DNA from 2 places in the Aeromicrobium senzhongii genome. Region 1 is predicted to be linked to the other one. Evidence: riboswitches for the same ligand, from Rfam matches in the RefSeq annotation. Region 1 holds a riboswitch; the other holds the start of a gene.
What was found. A riboswitch is a leader RNA that binds a small molecule or an ion and turns the genes downstream of it on or off. The one in region 1 is predicted to bind S-adenosylmethionine.
Positions count from the first base shown of each region.

Region 2: another riboswitch for S-adenosylmethionine. It lies ahead of thrC (threonine synthase); the one in region 1 lies ahead of H9L21_RS11225 (hypothetical protein).

Region 1 covers NZ_CP060587.1:2,248,888-2,256,116, forward strand. Annotated here, with positions in the region: gene H9L21_RS11215 (GMC oxidoreductase) at 1-1,142, opposite strand, end outside; gene H9L21_RS11220 (heavy metal translocating P-type ATPase) at 1,183-3,123, opposite strand; SAM riboswitch class IV at 3,255-3,369, shown strand; gene H9L21_RS11225 (hypothetical protein) at 3,397-3,678, shown strand; gene H9L21_RS11230 (hypothetical protein) at 3,777-5,924, opposite strand; gene H9L21_RS11235 (3'-5' exonuclease) at 6,083-7,229, opposite strand, start outside.
Region 2 covers NZ_CP060587.1:2,674,163-2,681,391, forward strand. Annotated here, with positions in the region: gene H9L21_RS13170 (hypothetical protein) at 1-1,496, shown strand, start outside; gene groL (chaperonin GroEL) at 1,552-3,189, opposite strand; gene H9L21_RS13180 (cold-shock protein) at 3,295-3,498, opposite strand; gene H9L21_RS13185 (MoaD/ThiS family protein) at 3,598-3,876, opposite strand; gene thrC (threonine synthase) at 3,913-5,184, opposite strand; SAM riboswitch class I at 5,193-5,305, opposite strand; gene otsB (trehalose-phosphatase) at 5,395-6,168, opposite strand; gene H9L21_RS13200 (LytR C-terminal domain-containing protein) at 6,196-6,780, opposite strand; gene H9L21_RS13205 (DUF3263 domain-containing protein) at 6,782-7,072, opposite strand; gene H9L21_RS13210 (alpha,alpha-trehalose-phosphate synthase (UDP-forming)) at 7,183-7,229, shown strand, end outside.

The DNA of each region.
Region 1 (7,229 bases):
AAGCGGTGGGCGGTCATCAGCCGCAGCTGTCGCAACGGCGACCCGAGGATCGAGAGCACGACGCGGCGGGCGCGACGGCCGGGATCGTCGTCGTCGACCATCGGACCCAGCTGGGCGCGCATGTGCCAACCGCCCATGTAGCGGTTCTGCGTCGTGTGGGTGCGCTCGTCGGGATGGAAGTCGCTCGAGATCGTCGGTCCGCGCGAGAGGTCGTCGCCGCGGGGCTGCAGGACGGCGGTGAGCGCCTCGGAGTTCGTCCGTACGTGCTGACCCAGCTGGTCCGAGATCCGCGACAGGGCTCCGGTCTCGCGGCAGCGGTGGAGCAGCTCGACGGTGCCCAGGACGCCCGCGGCGAGGACGACCCGGCGAGCCCGGACGGTCGACTCGCGCCCGCGCTCCCACGGGTGGCGTGTCACGAGCTCGTACCCGCCGTCGACGGGTCGCACCGAGACGACCTCGGTCTCGGGGCGCACCTCGACGCCGCGCTTCTCGGCCAGGAAGAGGTAGTTGAGGGTCAGCTGGTTCTTGGCGCCGTAGGGGCAACCGAGCAGGCACTCGCCGCAGAGCCGGCAGCCCGTCCGGTCGGGGCCTTCGCCGTCGAAGTACGGGTCCGGCTCGGTGACGCCGGGGCGGCCGAAGAAGATCGCCGACGGCACCGGGCCGAACGTCGCCTCCGCGCCGACCGCCTTCGCCGCGGAGTGGAGGTGGTCGTCCATCTCGCCGTGGTGCGGGTTGGTGACCCGGCCGAGCATCCGCGCGGCGCGGTCGAGATGGGGCGCGAGCTCGGTCTTCCAGTCGACACCGAGGGCCGACAGAGCGGGCTCGCCGTAGAACTCGTCACCGGGTTCGAGCAGGACACCGGCCCAGACGATCGAGCCACCCCCGACGCCGGACCCGCCGATGATCGCCATGTGGCGGAAGATGCGCTGCCAGAAGAACCCGCGCATCCCGGCCCGCGGCGCCCAGAGATACGCGCGCGGGTCGCGCCGGGCCGCGAGCAGGTCGGCATCGCTGAGCCGGCGGCCCTTCTCGAGCACCAGCACCGAGTGCCCGGCCTCGGTCAGACGCAGCGCGGAGACCGCTCCCCCGAAGCCACTCCCGACCACGACGACATCGGCGTCCCAGCGCCCGAGAGGATCCACGCGCTCAACCTAGTGTGAGCGCGGTCACCTCGATGCCCATTCAGGCGGTCGCCAGCGCGCGAGCCTCGGCGTGGGCCTCGTCCGAGTGGTCGTGCAGTGCCGCGAAGTCGCGCAGCTCGTCACGCCCGGCCCGGGTCGCCCGCAGCGCGTTGGCGATCGCCACCAGGTCGACGACCTCCTGCAGCAGCGCGCCGACGATCGCCGGGATGACGCCGAACGCGGCGACGAGCATCAGCACGACCGAGAGGGCGATGCCGACCCAGATCGACTCCTTCGCGACCCGCAGGGTGCGCTGGCCGACCGACACCGCGACCGCCGCGCGCGAGATGTCGTCCCGGACGATGACGACGTCGGCGGACTGGGAGGCGGCGGTCGAGCCACGCGCACCCATCGCGACACCGACGTCGGCCACCGCGAGGACGGGCGCGTCGTTGACGCCGTCACCGACCATCATCACCGGGCCAGGCTCGGCGTCGCGGACGATCCGGACCTTGTCCTCGGGCAGCAGCTCGGCCTCGACGCGGGTGACGCCAACTTGGGCGGCAATGTGAGACGCGGTGAGGGCCGCGTCGCCGGTGAGGATCATCCGCTGGCGGACCCCGAGTCGGTCCAGCTCGTCGAGGGTCGCCCGGGCGTTGGCCCGGAGCCGGTCGGAGATGAGCAGGACGCCGGCGAAGACACCGTCGACGCCCACGTAGACGGCGGACTCCCCCGGTTCGAGGTCGGCGACCTCGAACCCGGTCGTGTGGTCGCGGACGAACGAGCCCTTGCCGACGACGACCTCGCGACCCTCCAACACCGCCGTCACGCCGTGGGTCGCTATCTCGCGGGCCTCCGTTGCGGGGACCAGGCGCAGTCCGCGTGCCTCGGCCGCCTCCCGGATGGAGTCGGCCAGGACGTGACCGGAGTACTGCTCGGCCGAGCCGGTGATCCGCAGCAGCTCGTCCTCGTCGAGGACCGGCCGCCCGTCCGCTCCTCGTGCCGGCCGGACCTCTAGCAGCTCGGGACGGCCGTACGTCAGGGTGCCGGTCTTGTCGAAGGCTGCGGTGCGGACCCGACCGAGAGTCTCGATCGTGCCACCGGACTTGACGATGACGCCGTTCTTGGCGGCACGGGACATGCCCGCCAGGAAGGCCACGGGAGCCGCGATCAGCAGCGGGCACGGGGTGGCGACGACGAGCACCTCGGCGAAGCGGACGGGATCGCCCGAGAGCCACCAGGCGAGGCCGCCGATCAGGTACGCGACGATCGTGAACGGCACGGCGTAGCGGTCGGCCAGCCGCACCATCGGCGCGCGAGACTCGGAGGCTTCCCGCACCAGGGAAAGAATGCGGGAGTACTGCGAGTCCTGGGCGGTCGCCGTCGCCTCGAGCACCACGGCGCGTTGGCCGTTGAGCACGCCGGAGAGGATCTCGTCGCCGGTCCGCCGGCTGACGGGAAGCGGCTCGCCGGTCAGCGACGACTCGTCGAAGCCGGCCTCGATCGCCCGCCCGTCCGAGTCGGTGGAGAGGATGCCGTCGACGGGCACCACCTCGGCAGGCCGCACCAGCAGCCGATCGCCGACGGAGATGCTCTCCATCGCGACGTCGCGCGGCGTGCCGTCGGGCAACAGCAGGTGGGCGACCTGCGGCGCGCGTTCCAGGAGAGCCGACAGACTCCGCTTCGCCCGCCCGGCCGCGTAGTCCTCGAGTGCCTCGCCGCCGGTGAGCATCAGGCACACGACCAGCGCTGCGAGGTACTCCCCGACGAGCAGGGTCGAGGCGATGGCCGTCACGGCCAGGATGTCGATGCCCCAGTGCCCGTGCAGGAGGTCCTTGACCATCCCGATCGAGACCTTGACCAGGACGACTGCGCCGAACACCGAGGCCAGCCACTGGGCGGCGTCAGGGGCTCCGAAGAGCTCGAGTGCCAGGGTGCCTGCCAATGCCGCCAGAGTGGCGACCACCCACGGATGAGCCTTGGCCAACTCCCAGGTCCTCATGCTTGTCGCCTCGCCCCCGCGCGTTCTCGGATCGGATCACCCAACATTCCAGCAGATCCACGCATCGCGGCGGTCGCCGGTCAGTTCCAAAAGGGATATTTGTCGGCGCATCTGCGTAGGTTTCCACCCGAGGTCAAGAGAGCCACCCACGCCTCCGGACAGTGGTGGCCGGCAACCGCGTCGCCCGACACGGTGCCCTCCGGAGAAGACCAGGGCCGTCCCGACCGGGACGACCAAGTCGGGCACATCCGTGCCCTCGAGAGAGGAGCCACAATGGCCGAACACCGCACCCGCGACGAACTGAACGAGTTGTTGCGCCACGCGCACTTCATCGCCGTCGGCAAGGGGCACACCGCGAGGTACGTCGAGAAGAACTACCCCGGCTGGCACTGGAACGAGCTGATCGCGATCCTTCGCATCGGCGGGGTGCTGCACAAGGACGAGAACGAGCGACTCCGGTGCGACCCGAAGGTCATCAGCATCCGGTTCGGACGTGGCTCGACGTTCCACGTCGAGTGGGACTGGATGATCCCGGATCGTCCGAGGCCCAGCTGACCCCGTGGCCGGTGCGTTCGACGCCGTCCTTCAAGTCGACCGAGGATGGAACGCGCGGCGCCCATCGCGACGTCCGTCGAACGGCATTCGGCGAAGGCTCAGGATGACAACTCGAGGATCCGCGCGCCGAGCGCCACGAGGTCCGGGTGGAGGTTTGCGGATCGAGCAGCTCGCATCGTCGCCATCTCGATGGCTTCGTCTACCAAATGGGCGTCGTCGGGTAGGAAACCCTTTCCTCGCAGCCACTTCTTGATGTTCCTCGGCGGCTGAGGAGCGGCGTCCCTTCGCCACTGGTCCAGGAGTCTGTCCCAACTCTCATCCTCACTCAGTACCGATGCCGGCTCGAGGTAGCAGATGATGTCCGGCTGGGACAGGCCGAAGAACTCGACACGGTCGAGGATCCCCAGCTCGACTGCACGCAGGGCGAACTGATGGATGAAGAGGAACGAGTCATTGGAATTGCCGAGTGAGCGGAGTTCCGCCAATACAGCAGCGCGGCTCTCCGGGTTCCCCCCTGCGACGGCCTCTTGAAGGCGTCCGAACACGTCTGTGACCAGTTCATGGTCGAGTTCGTCCAGGACGACGAGAAGCTTCGCATCGGAGTAGTCGATCAATGCCCTCGCCTCGGCAAGAGACCGAAGGCGGGTCCCGCCGTGCATCGGCAGGATCACGGCTGATCCGGAACTCAGCTCATCACTGAGGCAACCGTTGAGAACCCATTCATCGTGGATACCCTCCACGACCACCGTGACTCGAGACAGGGACCATAGATCGCCCACGTTGAGCCCGAGCCCGTCGGCCGTCGCTCGGGCAACTGTCCCGTCCGCCATGTTCAGTCGTACGGGACGCGTCACCATCGCATTCGCGCTGTCACGAGTGACGAAGCTCACCGACACGTGCGGAGACCGGAGGAGCGCCGGCGAATGCGTCGCCACCAACGCACTCGCGCCGACGTCTCGGCACATATTGTCCAATGCGGTGCCCAGGTTGGCCTCCATCGACCGGTGCAGGCCGGCCTCCGGCTCGTCACACACCAGGAGTACGGGAGTGTGACCGAATTCCTTACCGTGAGGCGGTCGGGGTCGCAGGTCCGATTGCAAGCCATCCATGTACTCGGCTAATTCTGTCGCGAAGAACGCCCAGCGCCGTTGCGCATGGGAGGCAACGGTCAAGGCGTGACCCGCCATAGTCCACCGCGCAAGGCGCCCGCTGAACCAATCGCTCGGCTCACCCCAGGCGAACGCCAACTCGAGGTCCTCCGGGAGTAGACGGTGCAACAGCGTGTTGGCACCATCGACGTACGTGTTGAAGGCATCGAGCAGATCCGGATCGATGTCGGTGGTTCCCCAGTCGAGAAGTTCACCTGTAGCGATCACGTCCTTCAACCAGTCGATGAGCTCACGCGCTCGCTCATCCATCCGGTCTGGTGAACTCACAAGATCGCCGGCGAGGTGAACCAATGAGGCGTCGACTTCGCCCAGATCGATGTCGACGGGAACCGGCAACTCCGAAGAAGGTTCCTCGATGACCGAATCAAGGGAAGACGCAGCGAGGTAGCTCGCGTCGAAGAGCTTTTGATCCGGTGAGATCGGCCGACCCGATCGCACGAGGGATGCCTCGTGCCGCCAGGCTTCCCGTTCCTCCCTGAGCGCGCGGCGCGCGTCCGGGTTGGACATCGGACACGCCAGTTTCGCCCGCCACTTACCCCGCCCCATGGCGCGCAGGGTTAACGTGCGAGCACGCACAGCCATCTCGACGAGGTCCTTGTGCGGCGCATACACCGATCCCAGATCCTGCCTCGTATGACCGGGATTGACGCGAGCGAAGTCATCAGCCTCGAGGAGATCGGCAGCCATGCTCGCCGCTAGGGCATTCACCACCAAGTCCTCGTTCGGATCGAGTTCCGGGTACGGAAGTGCGTGGTCTCGCAGACCTCGGACGACGTCCTGTTGATGCCGAAGCAGTGAGCCGGCCAAGTGGTGGACACTTGTCGACTCCCAATCGGCGAAGGTGCTGCGCAGCGGTCGCAATTCGATATGGACGTCCATGACAGAGCCCTCGAGGTCCGGGGCGTTTCCCGTCAGAGCATCGACAACCAGACCCAGGAGGTGGGTCTTTCCCGCACCGTTGAGACCGTAGAGCGCATTGACGCCGTCGCGAAACACGAAGTGCACCGGATCCTTGACACCCCCGACGTTCCCGATGGTCACGCCTAGAATGTCGTAGTAGGTACCTCGAATCGGCATCCGCCGAGTCTAGAAGCACGGGGGCCCCGCAGAGCCCCGAACGCCGCACATTCACGGAGGCGAGGGTGCCGCGCCGAGCGACGCGCCCCGCTCTCGGCGCGATGAACTCGCACCGGAAGAAGATGCGCGTCTCTCGAGAATCGCGTCGTCGACGAACCTCAGGACCGAGGGAGCATGTCGCTGGGCTCCCCTGCCCACAAGACGACGAGCTCGTCGCGTGCACGGGTGGCGGAGACGTACAACAGGGATCGCTCGCGCTGCAGAAGCTCACCGCGGTCCGTGTCAGAGAGCCCCTTCAGGAGGTACCGTGCCGGGAGTTCGTCATCGCTGATTCCGAACAACAGCACGCATGAGAACTCCATGCCTTTGGCTCGGTGCATCGTCATCACCGACGGCGCTCCCGCTCCCGCGGCCTTGTGGTCGACGGCGCGCACGTCGACACCTCTCTCGCCGAGCGCTGATACGACCCGGGCCATCTGTCGCTTGTCGCGGACCAGGATCCCGATGGTCTCCGGCGCCTTGTCGTCGTCGAGCCACGCTCGGACGACGACGGCGGCCTGGTCCAGCTCGTCCTCCAGGGACGACGTCGCGACGAGTCGGGGTGCCGGCCCGCGTCGAGCCGACCGGTAGTGGTTCGATTCCTCCTGCTCGCCTTCGGCGTCGAGGAAGGTCTCGCCTGTCAGCGTCTCCACCGCGTAGCGAAGATTCTCCGCCGTCGTGCGGTAGTTCAACGTCAACCGGCGCGATCGGCCGACGATGCCGATTCCGACCCGCCCCAGAACGACGTGCTGCCCGTAGATCCGCTGGTGTGCGTCTTCGGCAAGGAACAGGTCGTTCTTCCCCGCGCGTGCAGCGGCGCGAAGGAACTGCCAGTGGCTCGGCGTCAGGTCCTGGCCTTCGTCCACGAGGATGTGATCGAAGATGGGGCCGGTCTGCTCGAGGATCGCCGCCGCGACGGCCGCCTTCTCCGGGAAGTCGAGACTGCCGTCGATGCCCGTCCAGAATCGGTACGCCTCGACCAACGACCAGACAGCAGCACGCTTCGACCGGTTCAGTGCGGTGCCTCGCCCCGGACGTCGCGCCTTGAAATAGCCATCACGGTCCGTGATGCGCTGCGGCAGCACGACGGTCGCGTACTCGGCTTGCAGGAAAGTCGAAGTACGCAGCGTCGCGTCGAGGTCGACAGGATTGTTCTCGATGACCTCGGACCAAGCTCGGGTTGAATCCGTCACGTTCGAGATATCGCCGCTGCGCGGGCCCAGGACCCTCTCGATGGCGATCGCCCGGGTCTCGGGAACGGCCGAG
Region 2 (7,229 bases), 430 kb from region 1:
TCGCGGTGATCAACCGCCTCGACGAGGGACAGCACACCGTCGCATCGCTGGGCGACCTCGCGCTGTGGCCCTTCCTCGCGGCGGTGGCCGTGGGCTCCTCCGTCGCGGCGGCGCTCATCACCGCCGCGACGTTGCCCGCGACGCCCGCCGGACGGGACACCCGGCCCGGCCGTCGATGGCTCGCCGTCGGCATCGTGCTCGTGGCCGCCGGGGCGCTCGGCATCGCCTCGAGAAGCTCCGACTCGATCTTGATCGCCGCCTGGACGACGCTGCTCGGCGCCGGAGTCGCGCTCATGACGCCGACACTGGTCCACGTCACGAGCAAGGCGTCCGCGGCACTGCCACTGCCGGCACGCCTCGCCGCCCGTGACGCCGACCGCCACCGCATGCGCACGGCGCCGGCGATCGCCGCGGTCATGGCGGGCGTCGCGGCCGTCACCGCACTGGGCATCGGCTCGTTCAGCGACAACCAGGACCGCCTCACCGAATCGGTGATCTACCCCCTCCCCGTCGGTGCGGTCACGGTGTACGGCGAGTCCGCCGAGGCCCTCGAGTCGGCCGTGCGCGCCGGAGCCTCGGAGGGGGTGGCCCTGCTGCCGATGGGGACCCCCGCCGAGGACGAACACGTCTCCGTGGAGTTCTCGCATTCCGGACCCTCCGGAATCCAGTACGACAACACCCGGTTCGACGTGGTCGTCGCCGATGCCGACACGGTGCAGGGTTGGGGCGTGGCACTGGAGCCCGAGGCCGTCGCTGCGCTCGACGCGGGACGTGCCCTCGCCGGCCCCACGGCCGCCGTCCGCAACGGTCGCCTCGCCGCAACGCTCGAGGACGTCGACGCCGAGGAGTCCGACTCGGGGACACCGCTGGTCATTCCCGCGGTGCCTGCCGACCTCGAGGGTGAACCGGTGCCCGACGGGGTCAGGAGCCCGCTCGCGCGCGTCGTCATCCCGCCGGACCTGGCCCGGTCGCTCGGCCTGGACTTCGTGGCCACGTCCGCCGTCGTCGATCGCCGCGGTCCGGCGCCCTCCGACGACCAGCTGACGGCGCTGGAGAAGGTGCCCGGCGTCAGCGTCGAGGTCCAGCAGGAGGCCCGCTTCGCGAGCTACCACCTGATCTTCGCCCTGCTCACGCTCCTGGGCGTGGGTGTCGTCGGCCTTTCCACCGCGACCGCCGTCGCGCTGGCCCGGCTGGACGGGCGCGAGGACGCCGCGACCCTCGTCTCCGTCGGCGCTCGCCCGTCGACAACACGGTGGAGCGCTGCGGCCGCCGCCCTGCTGATCGGCGGGCTCGGGAGCATGCTGGGCCTGCTCGTCGGGGTCCTGCCCGGCATGCGGGCTGCGACGTCGATGACCGGTGGCTACGGCGAGGCGTTCGTCGCCATCCCGTGGGCCCTGCTGGCCACGGTCGGCATCGTCATTCCCCTCGTGGTCGCGGGCGTCGCCTTCGCCACTGCGCCGGTGCGCAGCGAGCACGCGACCTCGAGCCTGCGCTGAACGCACGGAACCCCGGCACCGAGGTGCCGGGGTTCCGTGAGGTACAGCAGTGGACTCAGAAGCCCATGCCGCCCATGCCACCCATGTCGCCCATGTCCGGCGCGCCACCGGCGGCGGCGGGCTCGGGCTTGTCAGCGACGACAGCCTCGGTCGTCAGGAACAGCGCGGCGATGGACGCGGCGTTCTGCAGCGCCGAGCGCGTCACCTTGGCGGGGTCGATGATGCCCGAGGCGATCATGTCGACGTACTCGCCGGTGGCCGCGTTGAGGCCCTGGCCGGGCTCGAGGTTCGCGACCTTCTCGGCCACGACTCCGCCCTCGAGGCCGGCGTTGATGGCGATCTGCTTCAGCGGGGCCGACACGGCCAGGCGCACGATGTTCGCGCCGGTCGCCTCGTCACCGGTGAGCTCGAGCTTCTCGAACGCGGCCTTGCTGGCCTGGACCAGCGCGACGCCACCACCGGGGACGATGCCCTCCTCGACGGCCGCCTTCGCGTTGCGAACGGCGTCCTCGATGCGGTGCTTGCGCTCCTTGAGCTCGACCTCGGTGGCCGCGCCGACCTTGATGACGGCCACGCCGCCGGCCAGCTTGGCGAGGCGCTCCTGGAGCTTCTCGCGGTCGTAGTCCGAGTCGCTGTTCTCGATCTCGGCCTTGATCTGGGCCACGCGACCGGCGATCTGGGCCTCGTCGCCGCCACCCTCGACGATGGTGGTCTCGTCCTTGGACGTGACGACCTTGCGCGCCGTGCCCAGCAGGGTCAGATCGGCGTTCTCGAGCTTGAGGCCGACCTCCTCGCTGATGACCTCGCCACCGGTGAGGATCGCGATGTCGGTCAGCATCGCCTTGCGGCGGTCACCGAAGCCGGGGGCCTTGATGGCGACCGACTTGAAGGTGCCCTTGAGCTTGTTGACGATGAGCGTGGCCAGAGCCTCGCCCTCGACGTCCTCGGCGATGATCGCCAGCGGCTTGCCGGTCTGCATGACCTTCTCCAGCACCGGGACCATGTCCTTCACGGTGCTGATCTTGCTGTTGACGATCAGGATGTACGGATCCTCGAGGACCGTCTCCATGCGCTCGGGATCGGTGACGAAGTAGCCCGACAGGTGACCCTTGTCGAACCGCATGCCCTCGGTCAGCTCGAGGTCGAGGCCGAACGTGTTCGACTCCTCGACCGTGATGACGCCTTCCTTGCCGACCTTGTCCATGGCCTCGGCGATGATCTCGCCGACCGTCGGGTCGGCGGCCGAGATGGACGCGGTGGAGGCGATCTGCTCCTTGGTCTCGACGTCCTTGGCCATGTCGAGCAGCTGGGCGCTGATGGCCTCGACGGCGGTCTCGATGCCCTTCTTCAGGCCCATCGGGTTGGCGCCGGCGGCCACGTTGCGCAGACCCTCGCGCACGAGCGCCTGGGCCAGGACGGTGGCCGTCGTGGTGCCGTCGCCGGCGACGTCGTCAGTCTTCTTGGCGACTTCCTTGACGAGCTCGGCGCCGATCTTCTCGTAGGGGTCCTCGAGCTCGATCTCCTTGGCGATGGAGACGCCGTCGTTCGTGATCGTGGGGGCTCCCCACTTCTTCTCGAGGACGACGTTGCGGCCCTTCGGGCCGAGGGTGACCTTCACGGCGTCGGCGAGCTGGTTCATGCCGCGCTCGAGCCCGCGCCGGGCTTCTTCGTTGAATGCGATGGACTTAGCCATGGGTGCGTGTCTCCGACAATGGGTAGAAGTGGATCTAGCACTCTCACTATACGAGTGCTAATCACCACAACTCAAGCCACCCCGCACCGGGGCCGATCCAGCCCGTCAGTGCTGAGGCTGCACGTTCTCGGCCTCGCGTCCCTTCGGGCCGTCGACGACCTCGAGTTCGACGGTCTGACCGTCCTCGAGGGTCTTGAAGCCGTTGATCGCGATCTTCGACCAGTGGACGAACACGTCGTCCTGGCCGTCGACGGCGATGAAGCCGTACCCCTTGTCGGAGTTGAACCACTTGACGGTGCCATGCACCATGTGACCACCTGTTCTGCGCGAAAAGGCCCGCGGCCGGACCCACCTCCAGCGTATCGCCAGCCGTGGCCGCAGCGTGAATCGGATCCGGCGATCGGTGGCTCAGCAGCCGCCGGCGACCGCCGGGATGATCGAGATCTGCGTGCCGTCGACCGTGCGGGTGTCGAGACCGTCGGCGAAACGGACATCCTCCTCCGCCACGTACACGTTCACGAACCGGCGCAACTTGCCGTCCTCGTCGACGATCCGCGCCCGGATGCCGGGGTAGGTCGCCTCGAGCGACTCGATCACGGCGCTGAGGTTCTCGCCCTCGGCGCTGACCTGGGACTCGTCGTTCGTGTAGCTGCGCAAGATGGTGGGGATACGGACGGACACGGCCATGGGGTGCTCCTCAGAAGAAGGGGTGGGTCGGACGGATCAGGCGATGCCGGCCGCGGTGAAGGCGTCGTAGGTGGGGGCGATGGTCGCTCGCGGACCGACCGAGCCGGCGACGGCGTCGAGCGTCTTGAGGCCGTGGCCGGTGTTGATCACGACGGTCTCGAGCGACGGGTCGAGCTGCCCGGTCTCGACGAGCTTCTTCAACACGGCCACCGTGGTGCCGCCGGCGGTCTCGGTGAAGATCCCCTCCGTGCGCGCCAGCAGGACGATCGCGTCGCGGATCTGCTCGTCGTCGACCTCCTCGACGGCGCCCTGGGTGGCTCGCGCGATGTCGAGCACGTAGACGCCGTCGGCGGGGTTGCCGATCGCCAGCGACTTGGCGATCGTGTCGGGCTTGACCGGGCGGATCGCGTCGACGCCATCCTTGAAGGCGGTCGCGACGGGATTGCAGCCCCGGGCCTGCGCGCCGAAGATCCGGCAGGGCTTGTCCTCGACCAGCCCGAGCTCGACGAGCTCCCGGAAGGCCTTGTGCACCTTGGTCAGCTGCGAGCCCGACGCGACCGGGATGACCACCTGGTCCGGGAGTCGCCAGCCCAGCTGCTCGGCGATCTCGTAGCCGAGGGTCTTGGAGCCCTCGGCGTAGAACGGGCGGACGTTCACGTTGACGAACGCCCAGCCCGGGTCCTCACCGGCGATCTCACTGGCGAGCTTGTTGACGTCGTCGTACGTGCCGTCGACGGCCACGAGGTTGTCGGTGAAGATCGCCGAGTTGACCTGCTTGGGCGTCTCGAGGTCGCTCGGGATGAACACGACGGTGCGGATGCCGGCGCGGGCCCCGGCCGCGGCGACCGCGTTCGCCAGGTTGCCGGTGGACGGGCAGGCGAAGACCTTGCTGCCGAACTCGCGCGCGGCACTCAGCGCACAGGCCACGACGCGGTCCTTGAAGGAGTTGGTCGGGTTGGTGCTGTCGTCCTTGACCCACAGTCGCGTCAGGCCCAGCTCGGCGGCGAGGTTGCGCGCGTCGAGCAGCCGGGTGAAGCCGGGCTCGAGGTTGGGGCTGGTCTCGATGTCGTCCGGCACGGGCAGCAGCGCCTTGTAGCGCCAGATGTTCGCGGGCCCGGCCTCGATCTGCTCGCGGGTGACGGTGCCGAACTCGTAGCCGATCTCGAGCGGACCGAAGCACTCGTAACAGGCGTAGTGCGGGCCGAGCTCGCGCGTCGCTCCGCACTCGCGGCACTTCAGGCACGTCGCCTTGCCGAAGGCGCCCTCACGCAGGGGGGTGGTGGTCTGGTCCGGGGTCGTGACGCTCACGAAGGCTCCATTCATCTCTCCGGGCCGGCGTTCGGCCACGGACGGAATTAGCACCTGGCCGGTGATCGGCTGGTTGCTGGGGCTTCGTCGGGCCGTGTCCCTCTGCCCCTCGGGATGAGTGGGTTCAGCGTAGGACGGCGTCTCACGATACGTCTACTGCGTCCAAGTGATGAGACGGACGCCGTGAGGTGCAGCAGGTGCGGTGACCAGTCAGGCCGGCACGAGGGAGTCGGCCAACTCGCTCAGCCACGTCGCGACGGCGTCGGGGCCGTCGAGGACGACGTCCGCGAGCGGCACCAGCGCATCCTGCTCGGCCGAGGCCGAGCACACGAGCGTGACGTCGATGCCGTCGGCGCGCAGCGCGAGTCCCTCCTCGAAGGCGGGGAGGTCGCCGAGGTCGTCACCGGCGTACATGACGATGTGGGGCTGCGTCGGCTCGATCGCCCGGCGCAGCGCCTGGCCCTTGTCCGAGCCCGACGCACGCAACTCGATGACCTGGCGGCCCGGCTCGAGGTGCAGACCGACCTCGGCGGCGAGCGCCTCGATCTGGGGTCGCAACTCGTCGAGCAGACCCGGGGCGACCCCGCGGGTGTGCAGCGCGATGGCCAGTCCCTTGTCCTCGACGCGGATCCGCGAGGCGCCATGGTCCTCGAGCCACTGCGGCAGGCAGTCGGCGAGGTCGGAGACGCCCTGCGGGCGGCTGGGGCGGCGGACCTGGCCGGTGGCCGCGTCCCAGCGCTCGGCTCCGTACTGCCCGAAGACGACGAGGTGCTCCAGACCGGGGCCCTCCTCGAACCGGCCGAGTCGGCGGACCTGGTCGACCGGGCGCCCGGTGATGATCACGATCGCGCCCAGCACGGGCCCGAGACGACGCAGGGCGTCCAGCGACTTCGGGTGGATGTACGCCGCCTCCGGGTCCTCCACGATCGGAGCGAGTGTTCCGTCGAAGTCGAGGGCCAGCAGCATCTGCCCCGGGTCGGTCATGTCCCCATTATGGCGCGGCACGAAAGCTCACCGGGGGCTGGCCAGCACGACGGTGAGCGACGACGAGGACATGTTCGCGGTGGCGGGCATGAGCCGGACGATGCCCAGGTCCTGACCCAGCAGCGCGGCCTCGGCCTGCTGTCCCGCGGGGAAGTAGACCGTGTCCTGTGGCACGCTGCCGCGCCAGTCGGAGACCGCCGCGACGTTCCAGCCGGCACCCCGGGCCTGCCCGGCGACCCGGGCGGCCAGACCGCCGATGCCGACCTGGTTGTAGACGCCGACCGCGATCGAGCGGGTCGCGGTGGGCTCGACGGTCGGCTCGGTCGTGGGCTTCGGCTTGGGCTTCTTCGTCGCCTTCGCCGTGGGCTCGGACTTCTCGGACCTCTGCGCCTTCGGCTTCTTGGTGGCCGTGGGCTCGGCGCTGGCGCCCTTCGACACCTCGGCGGACGCGGCCGGGGGGTCGTCGCTGCGGACGACGCTGATGATGGCCACACCCCCGAGAGCACCCAGGACGAGCCAGACGGCCGGCAGGACGATCAGCGACCACGTGGGCCGGGGACGGCCGAGGTCACGACGATCCTCGGGACGCTCGGGCTCGGGCTCGTGCTCCACCTCAGCGGTCGGAGCCGGTGCGGCGGGCCTGACGCTGGCGCTGACGCTGCGAGCGCAGGCGGCGGAGCCGCTTGACGAGTAGGGGGTCGTGCGCGAGCGCCTCTTCGGAGTCGATCAGCGCGTTGAGGATCTGGTAGTAGCGGGTGGCGGTCATGTCGAACTTGTCGCGGATCGCCTGCTCCTTGGCGCCGGCGTACTTCCACCACAGCCGCTCGAGCTCGAGCATCTCGCGGTCGCGATCGGACAATGTGCCCTCGTGGACCACCGGGTCGTGACTCTCCACCGCTGCCATGGCTCGATGGTACCGGCGTAATCACACGGTTGTCATTCATGTCGGCGAATCGACGCCCGGACGCCCGTCAGTCCCACTCGCGTGCGCCCGTTCTCATCTAGGGTGGGCCCATGGCGCCCGAGCAGACCGACTTCCTCGTGATCGCCAACCGCCTCCC